Regions from separate parts of the Lysinibacillus sp. NPDC093210 genome, predicted to be linked through region 1. Evidence: riboswitches for the same ligand, from Rfam matches in the RefSeq annotation. Region 1 holds a riboswitch; each other region holds the start of a gene.
What was found. A riboswitch is a leader RNA that binds a small molecule or an ion and turns the genes downstream of it on or off. The one in region 1 is predicted to bind cobalamin.
Positions count from the first base shown of each region.

Region 2: linked by a shared signal. The riboswitch ahead of ACIP9C_RS19030 (hypothetical protein) and the one ahead of metE (5-methyltetrahydropteroyltriglutamate--homocysteine S-methyltransferase) in region 1 are both predicted to bind cobalamin.
Region 3: linked by a shared signal. The riboswitch ahead of cobT (nicotinate-nucleotide--dimethylbenzimidazole phosphoribosyltransferase) and the one ahead of metE (5-methyltetrahydropteroyltriglutamate--homocysteine S-methyltransferase) in region 1 are both predicted to bind cobalamin.

Region 1 is NZ_JBIVOE010000001.1:102,473-110,589, forward strand. It holds gene metE (5-methyltetrahydropteroyltriglutamate--homocysteine S-methyltransferase) at 1-2,164, opposite strand, end outside; cobalamin riboswitch at 2,350-2,528, opposite strand; gene ACIP9C_RS00505 (VOC family protein) at 2,731-3,093, shown strand; gene ACIP9C_RS00510 (methyl-accepting chemotaxis protein) at 3,133-4,827, opposite strand; gene ACIP9C_RS00515 (C40 family peptidase) at 5,349-6,281, shown strand; gene ACIP9C_RS00520 (UDP-N-acetylmuramoyl-tripeptide--D-alanyl-D-alanine ligase) at 6,506-7,891, opposite strand; gene ACIP9C_RS00525 (Mur ligase family protein) at 8,105-8,117, opposite strand, start outside.
Region 2 is NZ_JBIVOE010000009.1:108,901-117,017, forward strand. It holds gene ACIP9C_RS19015 (MATE family efflux transporter) at 1-319, opposite strand, end outside; gene ACIP9C_RS19020 (tyrosine-protein phosphatase) at 464-1,231, opposite strand; gene ACIP9C_RS19025 (ABC transporter substrate-binding protein) at 1,520-2,479, opposite strand; gene ACIP9C_RS19030 (hypothetical protein) at 2,481-3,023, opposite strand; cobalamin riboswitch at 3,179-3,387, opposite strand; gene ACIP9C_RS19035 (glutathione peroxidase) at 3,542-4,087, opposite strand; gene ACIP9C_RS19040 (hypothetical protein) at 4,319-4,867, opposite strand; gene ytvI (sporulation integral membrane protein YtvI) at 4,961-6,019, shown strand; gene ACIP9C_RS19050 (C40 family peptidase) at 6,371-7,528, opposite strand; gene ACIP9C_RS19055 (ABC1 kinase family protein) at 7,999-8,117, opposite strand, start outside.
Region 3 is NZ_JBIVOE010000002.1:249,078-257,194, reverse strand. It holds gene mutL (DNA mismatch repair endonuclease MutL) at 1-340, shown strand, start outside; gene glpK (glycerol kinase GlpK) at 428-1,921, shown strand; gene ACIP9C_RS06830 (glycerol-3-phosphate dehydrogenase/oxidase) at 1,939-3,588, shown strand; gene ACIP9C_RS06825 (alpha/beta fold hydrolase) at 3,589-4,509, shown strand; gene miaA (tRNA (adenosine(37)-N6)-dimethylallyltransferase MiaA) at 4,496-5,389, shown strand; gene hfq (RNA chaperone Hfq) at 5,488-5,718, shown strand; gene ACIP9C_RS06810 (rhodanese-like domain-containing protein) at 5,813-6,115, shown strand; cobalamin riboswitch at 6,258-6,433, shown strand; gene cobT (nicotinate-nucleotide--dimethylbenzimidazole phosphoribosyltransferase) at 6,538-7,593, shown strand.

The DNA of each region.
Region 1 (8,117 bases):
TCGATAATACTTGTAGGCTATCCTGCATGATACTTAACATCTCTTTTTCGCTCGGCACCCGAGGACTATGAATATCGTAAACACCTAATCCAATCCCTTTTTCATATGGGTTTATTAGCAGTGATGCAATTAGCTCTCCATGACTGCGTGACGTCTCTATAGAAATAACGTCAGCATCCAATGCACTAATTGGTTCAATAAAATCATTGAACTCACAGTAACACATATGTGTATGAATTTGTGTTTCATCCTTTACACTAGCCGTAGCGAGCTTAAAAGCATTCACTGTCCAATCCAAATATGCGCCCCAATTTTCTTTACGTAGAGGCAAGCCTTCACGTAATGCAGGTTCATCGACTTGAATAATAGCAATGCCAGCCGCTTCTAGTGCCTCAACCTCTTTCCTTAGTGCAAGTGCAATTTGATAGGTTACATCTTTTCTTGCGATATCGTCACGTACAAATGACCAGTTTAAAATCGTAACTGGACCTGTTAACATTCCTTTCACATATCGATTTGTTAAACTTTGTGCATAGGCAGTTTCTTTCACTGTCATCGGTGCTTCCCATGCAACATCACCGTAAATAATCGGTGGTTTCACACAACGAGAGCCGTACGAAACGACCCAAGCTTTTTCTGTAAATGCGAAGCCTGATAGTTTTTCACCAAAGTATTCCACCATATCCGTACGCTCGAATTCACCATGCACTAGTACATCAATATCTAAATCTTCTTGTATCGCAATCCACCGTTTCGTTTCTTGTGCGACAAAGTCAGCATATGCTTCATCTGCAAGCTGTTTTTTACGCCATGCGTTACGTGTGCGCTTCACTTCATCAGATTGAGGGAAACTACCAATCGTAGTCGTTGGGAATAATGGTAGCTGCAGTGACTGTTGTTGAATAATCTGACGCGCATTAAAATCATTTTGACGTTCAAAATCCTCTGTCGACACCGTTTGTACTTCTTGTTGAACTGCCTGATTATTTCGTACGGGATGTTTTTTTAATGCTTCAATTGCTTTCATGCTCTCAGAGATAGTATGGTTTGACGTATGATTTTTTTCTTTTAAATATTTAGCCACCTCTGATATTTCTGCTAATTTTTCATCAGCAAATGCAAGCGCATTTTTTAAGACAGGCTCTAATTTTGTTTCAAGTGCGGTCGAAATCGGCACATGCTGTAAGCTACATGACGATTGAACCCACAGCTCCTGTGCACTAGTCAGCTGTTCAATTGCCCTAACTGTTGTACTTACCTCTGCTAAATTTGCCCTCCAAATATCTCGCCCATTAACAATACCTACTGCCAATACTTTATCATGTGGAAAGCCGAATTGACGTAGCGCCTCCATATTTTTCGTATAGCCATGAACAAAATCCAAGCCAAATCCTTGTACAGGGAGTTCAATTAGTGTGTTATAAGCGGATAACGATTCAAAATAGGTTTGTAACATAATATTAGCCTCTGGTATAGCGGCTGCTAATTGTGTATATATTTCTTGCACAAGTTTGACCTCTGCCTCATCTAATGATGTGACTAATGCAGGCTCCTCTAATTGAACCCAGTCAGCACCGGCTGATACGAGTTCTTGGATAACCTGCGCATACAGTGGTAGTATTGCTAAAATAAACGCAACTTGTGATACTTTATCGTAACCTTTTGTTAGCTTGCAAAATGTATATGGCCCGATTAGCGTTGGCTTCGCAGTAATGCCATATACTTCTTTAATCTCAAGGAAATCTGCAAGTATTTTATTGTCTGTTAGTTGCAGAACTTGTCCTTCATATTCAGGTACAATGTAATGATAATTTGTATTAAACCATTTTGTCATTTCACTAGCAACAGCTTCTTTATTTCCACGCGCTACCGCGTAATACGTTTGTAAATCTACCTTTCCACCCTGCCAGCCGAAGCGCTTTGGCACTAAGCCAAACATCATCGCTGTATCAAGCATTCTGTCATACAGTGTGAAATCCCCAACAGTGACAATATCTATACCGCTACGAAGCTGCTTGTCGATGCGTGCAAGACGAATTTCTTTCATTTTTTGTAAGAAATCTTCTTCTGTAAGTTCATTTCTCCAAAATGCCTCTAATGCCTTTTTCCATTCACGGTCATCCCCTATGTATGGGTAGCCAATTACAGTCGTTGTATACGTCATATTACTTCTCTCCTCTGATTTAAAATAAAAAAAACCATTTTCCTTTTCAGGAAAATGGTAGTTATTGTATATCTAAATTAGCTATGACGAGGCGATACGATAATATATTAATTATCGTATATATTCGTTAGTCGCACAGTGCCGATTCGGTCACATCTCACCACCTATTTCCACGTAGGTTATTTGGTGTGTACTAGACATTGGCAGGTCTCCTGGCTTCTCATCAACACGCCTCACAGCCTTCCCAGTTCCCCAGTGGCATATGTGATTTGCTCCGATTTACAGTTGCGGGACAGCGTCGGATTTACACCGACTTCCCTTTTAAGCCAAACTTTCATTTGGCACCAACTCTTACACAATATTCAATTATGTTTCTTACTATAACATACATTTTTCTGAAAAGTATAACTTTTGTGAAGATATGTATATTATTTCGGTACATAATTCTTTTAATCATTCTAAATTGTACTGATTGCCGACATAATAATTAAACAATCTATCAAAAGGTATTTCAAGGAATTTGTAGAAATATATAGTTATAACAAGAAATAATGAGGAGGATTACTATGATTGTCGGATTACATCACGTACAATTAACAATTCCAAAAGGTACCGAGAAGCAAGGGAAAGCGTTTTATTGCCATGTGTTAGGGCTCAAAGAAATAGAGAAACCAGAATCCCTTAAAGGGCGTGGTGGATTTTGGTTACGAGTTGGTCATCAAGAAGTACATGTTGGCACAGAAGACGGCTTTGATCGACTAACAACGAAAGCGCATATTGCCTATCAAGTAGAGGATGTAGCATATTGGAAAAAAATATTAACAGAGCATCATATCGAAATCCTTGATTCTGTTCCAATTCCTAATTTTGAGCGCTTTGAATTTAGAGACCCTTTTGGTAATCGAGTAGAAATTATTCAGCCCATTTAAATTTTTAAAAAAAGCAGCCATCGATGGCTGCTTTTTTATTTACAGTTTAAAGTGCTGAACCTCTTTGTTTAAATTCTCTGCCATCGATGCTAAATAATCTGTATTCTTAGAGATTTCATCCATTGTTGCAACTGTTTGATCAATTGTTGCAGTCGTTTGCTCTACACCAGCGGCAGACTGCTCTGATATAGCTGCAATTTCATCGATAGAACGATTGATTTGCACAGTTGTTGTTGAAATGCCCTGCAAGTTTTCTGTTATCCCTTGAATACTACTACCCATACTATTTACAGCAGAGGCAATTTGTTCAAAGGTAGTATTAGTATTCGTAATTTGCTCTGTGCCCCTTTTCACTTCTTCATAGCCCGTTTGAAGTGAAGCTGTTACCCCAACTGTTTCGTTTTGAATGCGTGCTACTATAGATGAAATATCCGTCACTGAATATGATACTTGTTCTGCAAGCTTGCGCACTTCATCGGCCACAACAGCAAAACCTTTGCCTTGCTCCCCTGCACGTGCTGCTTCGATTGCAGCATTCAATGCTAATAAGTTGGTTTGATTGGCAATATCATCAATGACAGAAACTAATTTAGATATTTCCTGTGATTGCCTATTTAAGCCTTCTACTTTTGCAACAGCCTCTTGGACAATTTTATCAATAGTAAACATTTGCTGTGTTGAGTCATTCATTAAATGTTGGCCACTTGCAGTAAGTTGCAACACTTCACTCGAATAGCCTTGTAAATCTATGCCTTGTTCATTGGCTTGCTGGACATTTATTTTAAATGTGTCAATCATCTGCGCTAAATCCCCTGCATTTTGTGCTTGTGATTCAGAGCCACCCGCTAGTTCAAGCATTGTTAATGCAATTTGTTCTGCACCCGTTTTCACTTCTAAAGAAGATTGTGCAAGTTGTTCACTGTTGGCAGCAACATTGCCTGAAACAACATTTATAGAACCAATAATTTCATGAAGCTTACTATTCAATGTATTTGTCGATTGCACGAGTAAGCCGATTTCATCCTTCATTCTTCCAGGCAAAGAGGGCTGACTAATATCTCCGTCTGCCATTTGCGATATTTTTTCAATTACTGCTTTTATCGGATTAGCAATCATAAACGCCGATATGTAAGCGATTACAATCGCAACTACAGTTGTGAGTACTCCTATCATTAAACCGACATTCATTGTTTGCTTCGATTGAGCGATCATTTCCTGCCCAAGCTTATTAATAGATGCTTCTCTTGCACTTGCAAGGTCCTCGTATCCTTCTCTAATTTCCACTTCGAGACGATCAACAGAATTAAGGTTTTGAACAGCCAATTCTATATTTCCTTTATCATATTCATCAAATACTTTCGTTTGTACAAAGCTTCTCCATTTTCTTGCTTTTTCAACTGTTTCCGTTAAGCTTTTATCTGTCGACAATTCATTTAATATTGTATTATTTTCTTCTGCAATTTTTATATAATCATCAAATTCCTGTTTATATTTTTGATTTCCTGTTAGGACGTAGCTTTTAGCAGCAGTTGTTCGAACACTAATTGTCGATGATAACTTTTCACTTGCTGTTAACAACTGTAATTCTTTATTAACAATTTCTTCTCCAGCAGCAATAACACGTTTATTGGCGAAAAAGCTATAGGTGTTAAAACAGGCGATGAAAAATACAAAAATGAAAAATGCACTTAAAATTTTAGCTCTAATTGTTTTGAACCTCAGTTTTTGCAACATACCATTTTCCCCTTTCGTTCGTGAAATTATATAAATTACTACTATTGAACAACTAATTTCGCCAATATTTGCGGGCAATGCTTCAATCTATTTCTACCTAAATATAACATATATTACCTTTAATACCCATAACTCGAACTATGTATTTCACACTTAATGATCAACAAAAAAATTCCTATAATACGTGCTTTTATAAGTACTCTTTGACTAATAAAGTTATTTTTATATCATTCCTTACCCTTATTTTGATTTCTCTATTAGCACATTGCCTAGCATTGTTTCTATATGTAACAATGCATAGTTGCTAGGGTTTTTGTATGCACTATTTATCAAACTGAAACATTTGTAATGAAACTGTAAATTCAAGCGATAAAGCCTTATACATCAAGGTTTTTACATAAAGCGATGCTCCCTGTGGAAACATTTACCTCGCAGAACCCTTACTTTTTCATGCTACGATTATTGCAACAGCAAGCAAACAGATATGAATTTACTGCTCGCTTACAGGAGGTAAAAACAGCATGAAAAAACAATTCTTAAAAACTACACTAGCATTATCGATTGGATTTAGCTCATTCGGAATCGTTCAAGCATCCATTGAACCAATCAAAGTTGAGGCTGCAACGACAAATGCACAACATAATGACAAAGCTGTCGCAGCGAAGGCTGAGCAACTTATTCAAACAGGAAAAAGTTTAATTGGTAAGGCTACATATAGTAATTCAGTTTACAAGTCTACATATCCTTACAAGTTTTCTTGTGCTTCATTTATTATGTATATTTTTGAACAGAATGGAGTAGATATTGGGACTTATAATGAAAATTATATGATCCAGCAAGGGACATTTGTTCCTAAAAGCCAATTGCAAAAAGGCGACTTAGTATTCTTTAAAAGTAAAAAAACGGGCACAGATCCCGATCATGTAGGCATGTACATTGGAAATAACAAAATTATTCATATGGCTGATTCCAAGCAAAATATTGTCATTTCGGATATGAGTAGTAAGCCTTATTATACTGATAACTACGTTTCTGCACGAAGAGTATTGCCTACATTACTATCAGCTAACCCTGCAACGAAAGGCGATACAGTTGTTGAAAATGCATTAACTTATAAAAATAAAGTAACAATAAGCTCATTAAATAAAGAGCAAAGCTTACATTTTACAGCCCCTGGTTTCGTAGAATATGTCTATCGTAAGAGCGGTGTAAAACTTGGCACAACAACCTTAAAAGAACAAATGGCTAAAGGAACTACGGTATCACGTGCCAATTTAAAAAAGGGCGACTTAGTGTTCTTTAATAGTGTGAAAGGGTCAAAAAACCCTTCCCTTGTAGGTATCTATGCTGGAGATCAGCGTATCATCATTCCAACTTCAAGTGGTGTTACTACTAGAGTACTCTTTGTTGATTACTATAAAGAGCATTATTTAACAGCAAAACGTGTATTTTAAGTAAATCAGCTGCTATTTGACAGCATGACGTGTTATCTTAACGCTATAAAATGAATAAAACATAGCATACAAGCAGTGTCATTACCACGCTTCGTATGCTATGTTTTTGATATAATCAGCGGAACCTTACATTATCGTAAAGTGGATTTTATCTATGCACATACAGGATTCTTTCGCATAAAGGTAGCTCCTGATGAGTGTTCCAAGGATTGCCTTACAAAAGGCTATTTTTCCTTTAATTGATTAGCGAATTCAATCATGGATCTACTAGACATAGGACCCTTTATTAATACAATTGTATCTTTATCAAGTTTTGGTTTAAGTATTTCTAGTATACCTGTGACATCTTTAAATATATGAACCTCCGCAGTTGTTCCATCTTTTTTTGCTTGAGCTGCTATATCTTCAGCTCTTTTTCCAATCGTAATAAGCATTTGAATATCTCTCTGTGCCACCATAGAACCAATCTCACGATGATACTTTTCTTCGAAAAGACCCAATCGCTTTATATCACCTAATATAAGGATTATTTTTTTATCTTTTCCTATCGTATCTAAAACCTTTAAAGCAGCTTCAACCGATGTTGGATTATTCGTCCATGTATCATCTATAATGGTACTTTCACCGATACCAGTTGAAAATTCCAGGTGCCTTGCCATCGGTTTAAATGTTTTTAAACGCGAGATTGCAGTTTGGATAGACACTCCCATTTCCTTTATAGCTGCGATAGCCGCTAGCGCATTATACACTTGATGTTCTCCGTAACCAGGTACAAAGATAGTATACTTTTCATTAGATACTTGCAGGATAAATTTCATGCCGTTGTTCGTAAATTCAATGTTAGACGCTTTGTAATCTGCATGTTGCTGAACGCCAATAGTGATAATTTTCCCTTTAAACTTATGCAAGGGTACTTTTTTTGTGTTTTCATCATCAACATTGATGATTAACGTGCCATCCTCTGACAACCCTTCTAAAATTTCAGATTTTGCTTTTATATAGCCCTCAAGATTTTTACAGCCATCTAAATGATGCACACCAATATTTGTAATAATTCCAATTGTCGGTTTGTAGATCATACATTGATGTTTAATGTTACCTGTATTCCCTAGACCTAGCTCAAATACAGCTGCTTTCGTTGTTTTATCGATGCCCGTTAAATAGGGTAAAGATTGGCGAGGCTCATTTTTGCTACTAACTGATGCCTGCACATTCCAATCTTTACTTGCAATATGCTTTATCATTTCTTTTGTTGTTGTTTTCCCACATGTTCCGGTTAATGCGACAACTGGTATTTCAAAAAGGCCTCTATAGTATTCAATAAACTTCCAGTATGCCTGCAAAGTACTTTTTACTTGAATAACGGTTGTATTATCGAGTGCGTTTTTAAGTTCACTTAAAGGTTTATCTGAAATGACGAGGGATGGCCCCTTATGATCGATTTCCTTCCAATTAATAGATTCACTTTTATTGATGAACATTAGTGTATTTTTCTGTGTCAAATCATGGCGGTTATAATAAATAGCATGTTTGACAAACCATTGCTCAGAACCGCTTACTAAAACCCCTTGTAGTAACTTTTTAATCACAGTTACACTTATATTTTGCACGTTAACTCCGTCCCCCCTCTCATTATAGTATGAAAAATGATAGCTAGAAGTTTGGGTAAAGGAGCGTATCCTTCCCTATTTCTAGCAACGACTATTATTTGTTGGAATATTTTATGTTTTATTCAGAGCGCTCCTTTCTAGTAGATTACTATACAATATTATTTAATGACCTCATGTGACACAGTATTTATCCTGTTGTCATTGCATCCATCATTACTTTGTATCT
Region 2 (8,117 bases), on a different contig from region 1:
TAATAAGGCCAACAATTAAGTTCATCGTAATTGCCAACGCCGAAATCTTTGTAGCCTCTAAAAATCTTTTTGAACCTAAATATTGCGAGACAACTATTGCAGCACCATTGCCTACCACTTCAAGAATTAATATCGCAATATGAATGTATTGATTTGCTGCGCCAACACCTGATACAGCGTTATCCGATAAGGCACTTAACATAAATGTATCGGCTAAGCCCATTAACATAAATAAAAAAACTTCTAAAAAAATCGGCCATGTTAAATGAAATAGACTAAACTGGTCTGCCGAATGTTTCTCTCTAATCGCATGTCCCAACAACTTCACTTCTCTCTATATTACATAAAAATCTATTGTATCTTATCACAGATTTGCCACTGTAAAGGATAGCGAATACAAAAATATTTTGAATAGCTTACAAAAAAAATCCCTCTCACTTACTTACTGTGAAAGGGCGTCCTACTAGCATAAGCAATTTTCTTGTAATTGCTGGCGTTTTTCTGTTGTTAAACCAAACTCTTGCTCTAAAAACGCTGTTTTCGAACCATAACGACTATCTATAGCATCAAAAGCAGCTTGCAAATAATCCTCACGTGCAGACATTAATGCATGGAACTGTTGTAACTCTTGTTCATTAAAATTATTTTGAATTGCCTGTGCCATTCTTTCTACCATAGGGCGTAAATAAATATTCGTATCTAAATAGTCTTGCATAATGGTTTCCTCGGGTACGTCTAATGCGAGCAAAATGAGCGCACCGCCAATTCCCGTTCGATCTTTTCCTACTGCACAGTGATGGACGAGGCCTAAATTATCTGGATTTTGAATTGTAGACATTAATTTTTTAAATGAAGCATTGTTAAATGGCATTTGTGCATAAAAATCGCGGAACATCTCTGGGCTTACAACCTTATAAAAATTGTGGCCGCCGGTATTTGTCGGCATCTCAAATGCGTGATTGCCCTTTGCAGGAATTTGAATATACTTTGCGCCTTTAAATGTGGGGTTAGGATTATTTAGTGCCTCTTGTTGATCTCGGTAATCGAAAATTGTTTTTACTCCTAGTGCTTCAAAGCGCTCCTTGTCCGCTTGTGTCATCTTACCTAGTGCAGCTGAGCGATATAGCAATCCATTCTTAACCACTCTGCCATCTCGCGTCTTATAGCCACCCATATCACGGAAATTCAAGACTGCCTCAAACGGAATAACTTTCATGCCAAACTGTGTCATCCACTACGCCTCCCTTATTTAAGCAATCATCTATATCTCTATTTTATAGAACAACTGAAGATAATACCAATTATTCACAAAGCCTTTTAGAAGAAATCCACAGTCTATGAATTGTCGGTAGCCATGGAAATATCGCCGGTTGAAGCCCGTGAAGTCTGTACGCAGCAGAAAATATCTGCTATAGCGGACAGCAACGTTCACAGCAAAAAAGTGTTAGATTGAACGCAGTCAATCTAACACTTTATCTCTTTGGCACAAGCTCTAATGGTTGGCTTTCACCATTTATATTTATTTAAATAATTCGGGATATACTGCTTTTGCTACCATCTCAACAGCTTCACCAATACGTGGACCTGGACGATTTGAAATATCAGTATCAATATAATTTACTGCTTTATCTTGAATAGCAGTAATTGTATTCCATCCATCACGCCCAAGGATTTCTCCTACTGCGTCTTCTACATAGTTTACTGTTGTTAAAATAACTTGAGGATTTTTCGCAATAACATCTTCCTCAGAAACTTTTACCCATCCTGTTTGATCACCAAATATATTGTTCACATTCGCTGCATCAAGAATCTCTTGTTGGAAAGTACCAGCTGCTGTCGTATAAATATCTGGCTTAGGGCTAATTTCTAAGTAAACATTTTTAGGTGTTTCTACACCTTTTACTTTTGCTTGCACATCCGTGATTTTCGCTTTAATATTTTCGTTTAATTGGTCACCTTTATCTTTAACGCCCATCACTTCAGCAATTTGTTGAATATCTCCATATACATCTTCAAATGATGCTGCTGATTGAATAGCAAATACTTTTACGCCTGCATCTTCAAGACCTTTTAGCGCATCTAATGTTTCGGCATTGCCTGTTGAATAAGCAATAACAACATCTGGCTTTAATGCTACAATTCGCTCAGTGTTGAATGTTACAGAATCAGAAACACGTTCAATATCTTTTGCTTCTTCTGGGTACGTATCATATTCAGTTGCACCAATAACTTTATCGCCAACACCTAGTGCAAATAGGATTTCTGTGTTACTCGGTTGTAATGACACAACCGTTTTTGGTACTGTATCAAAGGCTACTTCTACATCGCGATCATCTGTCACTTTGTAGCCTGTTTGCTCAGCTTGTTGTCCTGCTTTTGATGTATCGTCCTTTTTAGCTTCATTTGCTGTGCCGCACCCTGCCAATACAAGGGCTAACATTAACACTGAAAGCCATTGGAAATTAAATAGTTTCTTCACTTTACACATTCTCCTTCTTTTTCTTCATCGGATATGATTTGCTTATAAACGGTATTTCAGCAATACCAGCCTGTTGATTCATGTATACAGCCATTACAAAAAATACATTAGCTAATAATCCTAAGTAATCGAAAAGGATGGCTGGTACTTCTCTTTCCTCAGAAACTTTATGTAGAACACGGTATGATTTTTTTGCCTCACTACGACATAAATGAAGCGCAGTTGCAGCCCCCGTACCTTGTGGTAAAACAAAGTTCTGAATTTCTTCCTTTACATGCCCTACATAAAAATCATAGCGATTGCTAAGCCATAACAAATCTTCTTCCGTTACCGCTAATTTGCCACGTACTGAGCCATTTACATGGTAGGCCATTGGCAAAATAGTCAATAAATCTGTCGCCACTACTTCAACTTCTTCAGCTTTTACAGCCGTCAATGCTACACCGACATGAGTTGTTAAACTATCCGTACGAATCTCAAACTCTACAGTAGATATTTTTTCACGCATGAACGGGTAGCAAGAATAACGGGCATCTTTTTTCATACTTAGTCCCTTCTTTCTTTCATGAACAGATTTTGCTTTAAGGTGCATAAAAAAAACGTCGCTCCCTAGGGAACGACGAAAATAGCATATATAGTGCCGCCTCACGCGACATTGCCTATGTATTTGCCGTATATCCTCCTAGCTTCCGAAGAGTTTTTATACATTAAATAAAGGTCGGTCTCCTGGCTCGTACAGCTCACTACCCAATGCAGTAGCGATATCATAAAACCTTCCCATCTCGGAACTTTCCCTTTTCGACAGTGGCATTTTTTATGATTCTTGTACTTACAGTTGCGGAAACAGCTTCGGTTTTACACCGAATTCCCGATTATGCTAAATTAGCACCATTATTCTGCAAGAATTATTCACTTGATTAGCAGTTTATCATATATTGATTTGAAAAAGTAGTTGTGAGATTGTGGAATATTCGAATATATTTATACAAAACTTAGCACTATTTCTACATAGTGATCAGCTATTTGTTATTCCAACCTAAAAATTCTGATTAAAATAGCTTGCTATAAAATTTTTTCAATTGCTTGTTCAATATCTAATTGTGAATCTGTTGGTTCAAAGCGCTCAACTGTATTACCTTGATTATCAACTAAAAATTTCGTAAAGTTCCAACGAATGTTACGTCCATCTAAAAAGCTAGGCGCAATTTGGATAATAGCTTCAGCTAACATCTTTTCCTGCATATTCGCTTTTCCGAATTCACGAAAATCTACTTCATGCTTTAAATAATTGAATAACGGATGTGTCTCTTCTCCATTAACCTGGACTAGTTCAAAAATCGGGAAAGATACCCCGTAGTTAATTTGACAAAGTTGTGTTGTCTCCACTCCATCTTCTGGGTTCTGCTGCCCAAACTGATTACATGGGAAACCTAAAACAACGAAATTCTCCTTGTCGTATTTATTATACATTTTTTGTAAATCTTCAAATTGATATGTAAAATCACATTGGTTGGCGGTGTTGACGATTAACATTGTCTTTCCACGATACGTCTCCATTGATAAAATTTCACCGTTAGGCTTTTTCACTAAATAATTATAAATTCCCATTTTCTCGACCCTTTCTAATTTACCAAAATTATACTGTTATTATGCTATACACAGTTGCATATTTACGTGTTTCCCCTTTATAGATATTTCTAGCTCTCACTTATACCATTGCTTACATCAGTATATAAGACCTATCAAAAACTGAATCCATCCTCCTATTTTTATTATAAGCAATAACTCTCCTTTCTTCAAAACAACACACTTGGGCATAAAAATAGCCATCTCGCTATTTTAACGGATGGCTGTTTTATATTTCTTTTTGTATTTTATATCCTGCTCTTCATCTATTAATCTCTTTGCAATATCCAGTAAGTTTTGATCATTCGTAGCATCAAACAACTTCTTGAAGGAGACAATAATATCATATCGAATACGCGATGGTTGCTTTTCATCGATACATGTTTGGAACCTTTTCGCTAAATATGAAACAATTAAATCCCTTTGAACTTGTCCAGCAAGCCCAATTTGCCAAATTGCTTGAAGAGCATGCCTTGCTGTTACTGTTTTTTCATCATATGTTACTGCCCAAATTTTTAAAAAATCATCCAGAACACGCTCTTCAGGGTCACTTTTTGCTGCTAATGCACATAAAAACTGTGCTGCCCGTGCACGAGCATGTCCATCTGTATATGTAAGGGCTTTAATAAGCTGTTCCCAAACAGCATATGTCCAATCTACTGGTTCTTGCATAATTTTTATCAATTTTCTGTACGACGCGTATTCAATCTCACGGTCACGCTCTGTTAAATTACTAAAAAGTTGCAAAATCTCTTTTTCCATGATTTATCCCTACCTTCATTCTTTCAGAACGTTTTCAAATTTTATTTTTTTTATGGTACACTTTACTTAAAAATAACGATAAAAGGAGAGCTTATGAATAGAACTATAACTCGAAAGTTGATTATACGAACGCTAGCGATTATATGCCTACTTATAGCCGTATATTTTATCATTCCTGTCTCCGTGCCAATTATTTTAGCAGGTGTTACAGCTTTTTTATTAGAACCCATTGTTATGTTTTTTAAACGAAAATGGAAAATGTCGCGCAAAATAGCTGTTGCTTTTATATACATAGTAAGCGTTATTTTTATTTCTATTATTTGTTACTTTACTATTACGCAACTAATGTCGCAAATTATTTCCATTTCAAAGCAAGCACCTTACTATATCTCTAAATTATCCGAGATGTGGGGTCATATGCAAGAGAATATTTCAAAATATACAGAAGACTTTCCAACTGAAGTGAGTGCTTCACTTCAAAAAACGACAACCGACTTCATTGAGAAAGTTGAAGATTCTTTTTTAAACTTCTTTAATTATACCAAAGTTACGACCTTCTTTTCACAAATTCCAAGCCTCTTTATAAGTCTTCTTGTTTATATGATCGCCCTATTTCTATTTATGCTAGATTTACCAAAATTAAAACAGTCAACTTATAAATATTTAATGCCTACAACTGAAGAAAAATTGAAAATTATTACTAATCGTTTAAAAGACGCATTTTTCGGTTTTATGAAGGCTCAGATTCTTGTTAGCTTTATTATAGCTGGGGTTACACTTGTAGGTTTACTACTTATTCAACCGAAATATGTGATAGTTATGACCATTATTATATGGATTATTGATATTATCCCTTTCCTTGGCTCAATTATTATTTTAGCACCTTGGGGAACTTATCACCTCCTGATGGGTAATACAGCGATTGGCATTAAGCTCTTTGTTCTTGCAGCTATTTTATTAATTATTCGCCGAACTGTCGAGCCTAAAGTAATGGGTGCACATATCGGTTTACCCCCTCTGCCAACATTAATCGCGATGTTTATCGGTTTACAATTGTTTGGCGTCATCGGCTTATTCGTAGGACCATTTGTTATCATCTTCCTCTTCACCTTAAAAGAAACAGGGGTTATCAAATTGAATATCAAAATTTAATATAAGATTGAAAAGAATATACTGCAGTTGAGGATATTCTATTTGATGGGCATCACAAAAGTATAAATACCAAAAGGCACCCTCTGTTCTTTTTAAACAGAGGGTGCCTTATATTATTGGCTATTTACGACTACGAAAATATGAAGTTATAAATTGATTAATTCCGCATTCTTAAAAAAGCGTTCGATTATTACCGCTCCTTCTACACGGGTAATGTAAGCAGTTGGCGTAATCGTTTTATTCGTGTAATTTCCAAATAAAAATAGCACCCATTATCGTTACTTGATAATGAATGCTATTTATTAGTTTATTTAACTTTTTTGCTATTCAAATCGTCTAACTAATATAGGCTTATTGAATACGACCGAATCCCACCAAATATTGGTTCCACCAATCAAGTGACTCAATGACTACCCCTTTATTTTGAGCATCAATCATTGTGTTATTACCAAGATAAATACCAACATGCGCTACGCCTGAGCCATAGCTGAAGAATACTAAGTCACCAACACGAGCTTCACTTGCTGAAATTCGTTTTGTTGATAAATATTGTTGTGATGCTGTACGAGGTAATGATACGCCCGCTTGCTTGTAAGACCATTGTACAAGACCTGAGCAGTCAAAGCCTGTTGTAGGATTACTGCCACCCCAAACATATGAACGACCTAGGAATTGCTTCGCTGTAGAAATAGCATCACCTGAAGATGCAGTACCTGCACCAGATCCAACTATGATGGGTTGAGGTTTGCTACCACCGTTATTTTTACCGCTATTGTTGTTATTATTGTTGTTGACATGAGCTACAGGTGTAGCTGCTTGAAGTGCACGTAAACGAGCTGCTTCTTCCTCAGCTGCCTTACGCTCTGCTTCAAGACGTTCTTCTTCTTGTTTCGTTGCAATTTGTGCCTTTAATGCAAGTGATTTTGCTTGGTTTTCAGCTTTTTTCACTTCCATTTCGCTTTCCTTTTGTTGAAGCTCTTGGAATTGTTTTTGAAGCTCTTTTTGTTTCTCGTCTAATGTTGCTTTTTGTTCTTCTAATTTCGCCTTGTCTGCTTCTTGTTGATTTACTAGCTCTTGGTCAGCATCCATTAATGTTTTTACCGCTACGACACGGTCCATTAAATCTGCAAAGCTCTTCGCTTCTAGAACAACGCTTAAGTATACACCCACTGTGTTATCTTGAGCTTGGTATGCAGCCATACGCTCACTTAAAATAGTTGAACGTTGCTCAATACGTTTTTCAGTTTCAACAATACCTGCATCTACTTCTTTTATATCTGCTTGTACTTGGTTAAATACTTTAACTTTTTGATCAATTTCTTGTTGAAGCTGGTCTAACTCTTTTTCTAAATTTTTAACTTCTGCATCAATTTTCGCTTTTTTATCTATCATTTGCTGAGACGTTTCTTCAGCGTGTGCTTCGATCGGTTGAACTGTATTAAATAATAGGCCGCCTGCAAGTGCTAATGCTAGCACCATCGACTTACGCCATTTATTACGCTTACCCATGGGTCTTCATTTCCCTTCATCTATCAATTTCGCTCTTTATTTTCCTATGTAAATACTTGAACGATCAATTTAAATTCTTATGTTTTTATTAGCCTTTTAAAGTTTAGCATTATTGCCCTAACTTTTATACTATTTCCCGCCGTTTTAATAGTTTAGTAAAACTCGAAATATAACTGTAACATTGTAATAAATACGACATTTTTCTACAAAACGTTAATATAACGCTACAAATTACTGCAAATTTCTCTAATTAGCACCTTCCATATTGGTTATTTGTAATCTTTTTGTAATATAAAAAGGTAGGAGAATCATCCCCTACCTCAAACTGTATCCAAACTCATAGAATTAAACTACTTCCATTATTTTCGCTCGAAACAACTGAATAATGTAAATTGTGAAGACCACTAGAATATATGCGATTGACGACTTTTAGTTGCTTTACAAGCGATTTAAAATAGCATTGACTTCTCCTACCTCATGGAGCGTAGCGCTTGAATAGATAGTCGTACTAATAAAATTGCACATAAGAACAACCCTAGATAAGCGGCAGTATTCAAATACACTGCATACGGCTGATGAATAAATTGAG
Region 3 (8,117 bases), on a different contig from region 1:
TGGTGTATTTTTAGAGGATTTTGGACAGTCATCATTTGTTATTCGTGAGCACCCTAGCTGGTTTCCAAATGGCGAGGAGCAGGACATTATTGAGGATTTAATTGAGCAAGTATTGACGACGAAAAAGGCAGATGTAAAAAAAATGCGTGAGGCAGCAGCCATTATGATGAGCTGTAAAAAGTCTATTAAGGCGAATCATTATTTAACGAAAGAGCAAATGGTTGCGTTGCTAGACGATTTACGTAAGGCAGACAATCCATTTACCTGTCCACATGGTCGGCCAGTGCTAATTCATTTTACAACCTATGAAGTGGAAAAAATGTTCAAACGGGTAATGTAGTGGTAACTGAGCATCGCGGTCGCAGTAAATTAAAGAAAAGCTTACAGCGATCTCGAGCGTGGTGTGAAAACCTAAGGGGGAGAATGAATGGGTGAATTTATTTTAGCAATTGATCAAGGTACGACAAGTTCAAGAGCGATTTTATTCGATCATAAAGGTGAAATTGTCCATGTTGCACAAAAGGAATTTCAGCAGTATTTTCCGAAGGCAGGCTGGGTAGAGCATAACGCCAATGAGATTTGGGGATCAGTGCTCGCAGTTATCGCAGCTGTTTTAACTGAAAGTGGTCATGAAGCAAGTGAGGTACATGCAATTGGCATTACTAATCAGCGGGAAACTACGGTAGTTTGGGATAAACATACGGGTCAGCCTGTCTATAATGCTATCGTTTGGCAATCAAGGCAAACTCAGGACATTGTTAAAGAGTTGAAGGAACATGGCCATGAAAAAATGTTTCAGCAAAAGACAGGGTTACGTCTGGATTCCTACTTTTCTGCAACAAAAATTAAATGGATTTTAGACAATGTTGAAGGTGCTCGTGACAAGGCAGAAAATGGTGATTTACTATTTGGCACGATTGATTGTTGGATTGTTTGGCGATTATCAAAAGGGAAGGCACATATTACGGATTACTCCAATGCGGCGCGGACATTACTTTATAATATCCATGAACTACAATGGGACGAAGAACTTTGCAAACTACTAAATATCCCTATGACAATGTTACCAGAAGTAAGAAATTCCTCAGAAATCTATACGAAAACAGCACCAAGCATATTTTTTGGGGAAGAAACGCCAATTGCAGGTATTGCTGGCGACCAGCAAGCAGCGCTCTTTGGGCAAACATGCTTTGCGAAGGGGATGGCTAAAAATACGTACGGTACTGGCTGTTTTATGTTGTTAAATACGGGTGAACAGGCTATACATTCTGAAAATGGCTTGCTTACAACGATTGCATGGGGTATTGATGGCACTGTAACATACGCATTAGAAGGCAGTGTCTTTGTAGCAGGTTCTGCAATTCAGTGGTTACGTGATGGTCTTCGAATGATTCGAACTGCTAAGGAATCTGAAAAATATGCAACAAAGGTTGCTGATACCGATGGTGTATACATTGTACCTGCATTTGTAGGATTAGGAACACCATACTGGGATACCGATGCCCGTGGCGCTATTTTTGGCTTGACACGGGGTACTTCAAAAGAACATTTTATTCGCGCAACACTTGAATCATTGGCTTACCAGACGAAAGATGTACTGGATGCAATGGAGGAAGCGGCAGGTACGCCAATTGAAGTATTGCGGGTAGATGGAGGAGCTGTAAGTAATGGCTTCTTAATGCAATTCCAAAGTGATATTTTACAGTTAGAGGTGGAGTTAGCAAAGCTAAATGAATCGACTGCACTCGGGGCAGCCTATTTAGCAGGGCTGGCAACTGGATTTTGGGATAATAAAGAGGCGTTAGCTGCATTATGGGCAAATGGGCAAACCTATCAACCCAAAATGACCACAGAGCAAAGCGCGATATTATACGCGGGCTGGCAAAGAGCTGTAGAGGCTACACGTTTATTCAAATCATAGCTAATGGGGGAGAAAGTATGTTTTCATTTGAGCATCGTCCTAAAATTATGGATTATTTAGAGCAATATAGCTTTGACGTATTAGTAATTGGAGGTGGCATTACGGGTGCTGGAATTGCACTCGATGCCGCATCAAGAGGATTATCTGTCGCATTGATTGAGATGCAGGACTTTGCGGCTGGTACATCTAGCCGTTCAACAAAGCTTATTCACGGAGGCCTTCGATATTTAAAACAATTTGATATGGGTGTAGTGGCTGAAGTTGGGCGTGAACGCGAAATCGTTTATGATAATGGTGTTCATGTAACGACGCCTGAAAAGATGCTGTTGCCTTTATATAAGCATGGTACACTTGGTCCGTTTACGACTTCAATAGCATTGAAGGTCTATGACCGATTAGCAGGTGTGAAAAAGAAAGAACGTCGTACAATGCTGAGTGCACAAGAAACAGCAGCGCTTGAGCCATTATTAAAGCGCGATGAGCTCGTTGGCGGCGGCTACTATGTAGAGTATCGTACCGATGATGCACGTTTAACAATTGAAGTGCTAAAAAAAGCGGTTGAATATGGCGCACTTTGTGTAAACTATGCTGAAATGACAGGATTTTTATATAACAAGAAAAAACTAATTGGGGCAAAAGTAAAAGATCATGTAACAGGAAAAGTAGTGGAAGTTCATGCGGCACAAATCGTCAATGCTACTGGCCCTTGGGTAGATGAAGTCCGACAAAAGGATAAAAGTACGGACAAAAAACAATTACGTCTAACAAAAGGTGTCCATATTGTCCTCGATCAAAAGCACTTCCCATTGCAACAGGCAGTCTATTTTGATATTCCAGATGGACGAATGGCTTTTGCAATTCCACGAGATGGTAAAACTTATTTAGGGACAACGGATACAGTTTATGAAGGAAATCCTATACACCCTACCGCAACACAACAAGATGTAGATTATTTAATTGAGGCAGCTAAAAATGTTTTTCCTACAGCCGAAATTACAAGAGAAACAGTTGAATCTTCTTGGGCAGGTGTACGTCCACTTATTTTCGAAAAAGGTAAAGACCCTTCTGAAATTTCGCGTAAAGATGAGATTTGGACTGCATCCAGTGGTTTGATGACAATTGCAGGAGGCAAGCTAACAGGCTACCGCCAAATGGCTGAAACAATCGTTGATAAAATTGTCAAAACACATAAATTTAAGCATGCAAGTCCATGTATGACACGTGAGTTGTCGCTTTCTGGTGCAAAGGGCATTAATGCTATTAATTTCCCTGATTATACTGCATATAAAGCAAGAGAGGGCGTTCAGTATGGCTTGAATTATGATGAAGCCAAGCATCTTGTGCAAAAGTATGGTACAAATGTAGATGCTTTATTTGATCAGGTGAAGTATTTGCATGAGCATGGCAGTGCGATGCCTCTTGTGTTACATGCGATGCTGCTTTATGGTATAGAAGCGGAAATGGTTTATACACCTTGTGATTTCTTTATTCGTCGTACGGGATTATTATACTTTGATATTGATGCAGTGAAACGATATAAGGAGCAAGTAATTCAAGTAATGCAACAGCGTTTTCACTACTCAGATTCCCAAAGAAATACCTATGTTGCTCAATTAGAACAAGCCATAATCGATGCGACAAGTTTTGCGGATGTGGAGGTGAAGTAAATGGAAGAGCGTTATATGAAAATGTCGGATGGACATTTTGTGTTTACGCGCACATTGACTCCGGCAATTCCATGCATAGGTCATTTTCATATTTTACATGGCATGGCAGAGCATAGTGGCCGTTATCTAAAATTTGCTCGAATACTATGTGCAGCAGGCTATGCAGTTACGATGCATGATCATCGTGGACATGGAGAAACAGCATCTTATAACGGCACATTAGGCTTTTTCGCTGAAAAAAATGGTTTTGACCGTGTTGTAGAAGATGCCCATGAAGTGATCATAACTATGCATGCCCACTTTGCCGATGTGCCTTTAATTGTGTTTGGTCATAGTATGGGTTCTTTTATTGCTAGAAGATATATTCAGCTTTACAGCAATGACGTGGATAACGTTATACTTTGTGGAACCGGAAACGTCTCGACATTGCATAAGATTGGGCATTATGTTGCACAAGTATTGGCAATGCAACGGGGCAAAGAGTTGGAGAGCCCTTTATTAAATAAATTGAGTTTTGGGAGCTTCAATAAACAAGTTCCAAATGCTAAAACAGCATATGATTGGTTATGTTCGGTAGAGCATGAGGTGCAAAAATATATCGATGATCCATATTGTGGCTTTATACCAACCAATCAATTTTTTGTTGACTTAACGGCTGGCCTTATGGTGCTAAATCGAAAAAAAGAGATTGAAAAAATAAATAAAAACTTACCGATCCTTTTGATAAGTGGTAGCAAGGACCCTGTTGGTGACGGTGGTCAAGGGGTGTATACTGTGGCAGAGCGTTTTGTAGCGGCAGGTATACAGGATGTTACAGTCTATTTATTTGAAGATAAGCGACACGAAATTTTAAATGAAGACAATCATCAGGCGGTTCATCAAGTTTTATTACGGTGGTTAGAAAAGTATGATACAAAATAAAATCCAGCAAGCAGAGGTCGTAGCAATAGTTGGACCAACGGCCTCTGGTAAAACAGCACTGAGCATTGAGCTAGCAAAAAAGTATAATGGTGAAATTATTAATGGCGATTCGATGCAAATTTATAAAGACTTAAATATTGGTACAGCGAAAATTACCGAGGAAGAAATGCAAGGTGTACCACATCATTTATTAAGCTTCAAAGAGCCAACAGAATCATTTTCAGTAGCAGATTATCAAAAACTAGTGCGTGCCAAAATTAGTGAAATACAGGAACGTGGGAAGTTGCCAATTATTGTTGGAGGCTCTGGGTTATATGTACAAGCAGTGCTTTATGATTTCCAATTTACGGAGGAGCAGGTAGATGAGGTAGCACGTAAGGCTTATTATGAGGAGCTAGAAAAATTAGGTCCTGAAGCCATGCATGCAAAACTATTAGCATTGGATCCGAAAACGGCAGAAACAATTCATCCGAATAATACGAGACGTGTCATTCGAGCATTAGAAATGATTGAATTAAGTGGTGTTTCAAAGGCTTCAGAGGAACATAATCGTGGAGAAATTCCACTTTACCGCCATTTGATTTTAGGGCTTGGTGAAAATATGTCACGCGATGAGCTTTATGATCGCATTAATCGTCGAGTAGATTTGATGATGGACAAAGGGCTGTTACAAGAAGTAAAAGGGTTATGGCAGCAAAATATTCGAGATGTACAGTCAATACAAGCGATTGGCTATAAGGAATTGTATGATTACTTAGATGGTCGATGCACATTAGAAGAAGCAATTGAAAGTTTAAAACAAAATTCTCGTCGCTACGCGAAAAGACAACTTACTTATTTCCGCAATAAGATGGACATTCATTTTATTGAAAAAGACTAAAAACTTTAATAATTTCTAAAAATTACTAATTGATAAATTGGTATAACATGCTACTATAGGAATGAAGAGGTAGAAAGAGAGTAGGGGAGGCGCAATCTATGAAATCAATCAATTTGCAAGATACGTTTTTGAACCATCTACGTAAAAACAGTGTTTTTGTAACTGTGTTTCTGTTAAACGGGTTCCAGTTAAAAGGAACAGTGAAATCCTATGACAACTTTACAGTATTATTAGTTGATGCTGAAAGCAAACAGCATCTCATTTACAAACACGCAATTTCTACTTTCGTTCCAGCAAAGCAAGTCGAATTTTTAGAGACAGAAGAATAGAGTCATTTTAAGCAGCTAGTGTTACATCACTAGCTGTTTTTTTTCGTTCACGCTATAATGTAATAGGAAATTGATATATTGGAGGACTATAAAGATGAAATCAATGGATACAACGCAATTATTAGAACAACTAGATGCTAACGAAGACCTATACATTATTGATGTGCGAGAAGATGATGAGGTAGCACAAGGTGTTATTCCTGGTGCTAAGCATATAGCGCTTGGAACAATTCCAGAGCGTTTAGATGAAATAGATCGATCTAAGCCTTATATTATCGTATGTAAAGCTGGCGGACGCTCGGCAAATGCATGTGCTTATTTAGAAGCACAAGGTTTTGATGTAACAAATCTTGAAGGCGGCATGCTTGCATATGATGGGGAATTAGAATTTAAATAATGTAAGATGAAGGTATTTAACAAGTCAGTTGTTAAATACCTTATTTTTTTAGCTTATATTAAAAGATGGCAATGCAAAAAGTGCTGTTACCAAAACTTTTAACAATATTGACACTCAAAAAACTTTGTCGTAAATTTAAAGTAATTACATAAAAGCATTAGGTGCCCACTTTGGGAGAATAGGGAATAAAGTGAAATGCTTTAGCGGTCCCACCACTGTAAAATGGAGTTTTATAGAGAATACCACTAGCGATGGCTGGGAAGGTTCTATAAAATGTTGAGATTGAGCCAGGAGACCTGCCTAATTGCTTCGGATGATATGGACGATGGAAAAGTCTGTAGTTTATTTGTTATGAAATAAACTACAGGCTTTTCTATTTTTTCATTCTTTTATGTAAAAGGTTAAAAAAAGGAGAGATGATGATGCAATTGCTACAACAAACGATTCAACAAATTCAACGTACTAACAACAAAATGATGGAAAAAGCGAAGGAACGTATAGATTCTCTTAGCAAGCCACCAAGCAGTTTAGGGAAGCTGGAGTCACTTGCTATACAACTAACTGGGATTACGGGAGAACTATATCCGAAACTCGATAACAAAGTGATCATCGTTTGTGCGGCAGATCACGGTGTTTGTGACGAAGCGGTAACATCGAATCCACAAAACGTAACATTTTTTCAAACATTGAATTTTCCTAAAGGGGTAACAGGTGTTTGTGCTATTGCTAAAATAACAAATGCAAAAATTGTAACAGTGGACGTCGGTGTCAAAGAGGATATTCCGCTTGATGCTGGTGTTTTAATTAAAAAAATTAAATACGGTACGGATAATATGGCGAAAGGTCCGGCGATGACGAGGGAAGAAGCAGTCCAATCAATTGAAGTAGGCATAGAAATAGCGACATCAGAAATAGCAAAAGGGGCAAATGTTCTTGCTACTGGTGAAATGGGGATTGGCAATACAACACCTAGTGCAGCTATATTATCAGTACTTCATGCTTGTCACCCGCTTGAAGTGACGGGATTCGGTGCAGGGCTAGGGTCAGGTGGAATTGAACATAAAGTAGCTGTTATTCAAAAGGCTATCGAAATAAACAAACCTAATCGTCATGATGCAATCGATATACTTGCAAAAGTTGGTGGGTTAGAAATAGGGGCTATGGCTGGAGTGATCCTTGCGGCTGCCGCAAATCGCAAACCAGTTGTAATTGATGGCTTTATTTCTACAGTAGCTGCACTAATTGCATATGAGCTTGAACCAAAAGTACAAGACTATATCATACCTTCTCATGCATCAGAAGAACCTGGGGCAAAAATAGCAGCCGAATTGCTAGGAGTAGAGCCGATGCTTCATATGAATATGCGATTGGGAGAGGGCTCTGGCGCAGCATTAGCGTTTCCAATTCTAGACGCAGCTTGTTCGATGATGAGCAATATGGCTACATTAGCAGAATCTATGGCGCTAATAGAAAATTAATAATTGACGGTAATAAGGTTAGTTTTTAGAGCGAAGGAAATAGTATATGCAATCTAGTTGATGGTACCGAAGGCGGGCGACTCCAGCGGGAACGCACGCAGCGTAAGTCGCAACAAACCGCGCGTTAGCGAGGGTTGCGGCTTACGTCGTGCCCGCGGAAAGCGCACGCCGTAGCGGACATCAACGATATAGCAGAAAGAGTTCGACTAATGTGATGGTATTTTTACGCTATGTAAAATGAATGAAACTATAGTTGTCCCTTCTTTTGCAGTAAATAAAAAATTAGAAGAGAACACGAGTTGATGGTAGCGAAGGTGGGCGACTCCAGCGGGAACGCACGCAGCGTAAGACGCAACAAACCGCGCGTTAGCGAGGGTTGCGGCTTACGTCGTGCCCGCGGAAAGCGCACACCGAAGCGGACATCAACGATATAGCAGAAATAGTTCGACTAATGTGATGGCATTTTTACGCTATGTAAAATGAATGAAACTATAGTTGTCCCTTCTTTTGCAGTAAATAAAAAA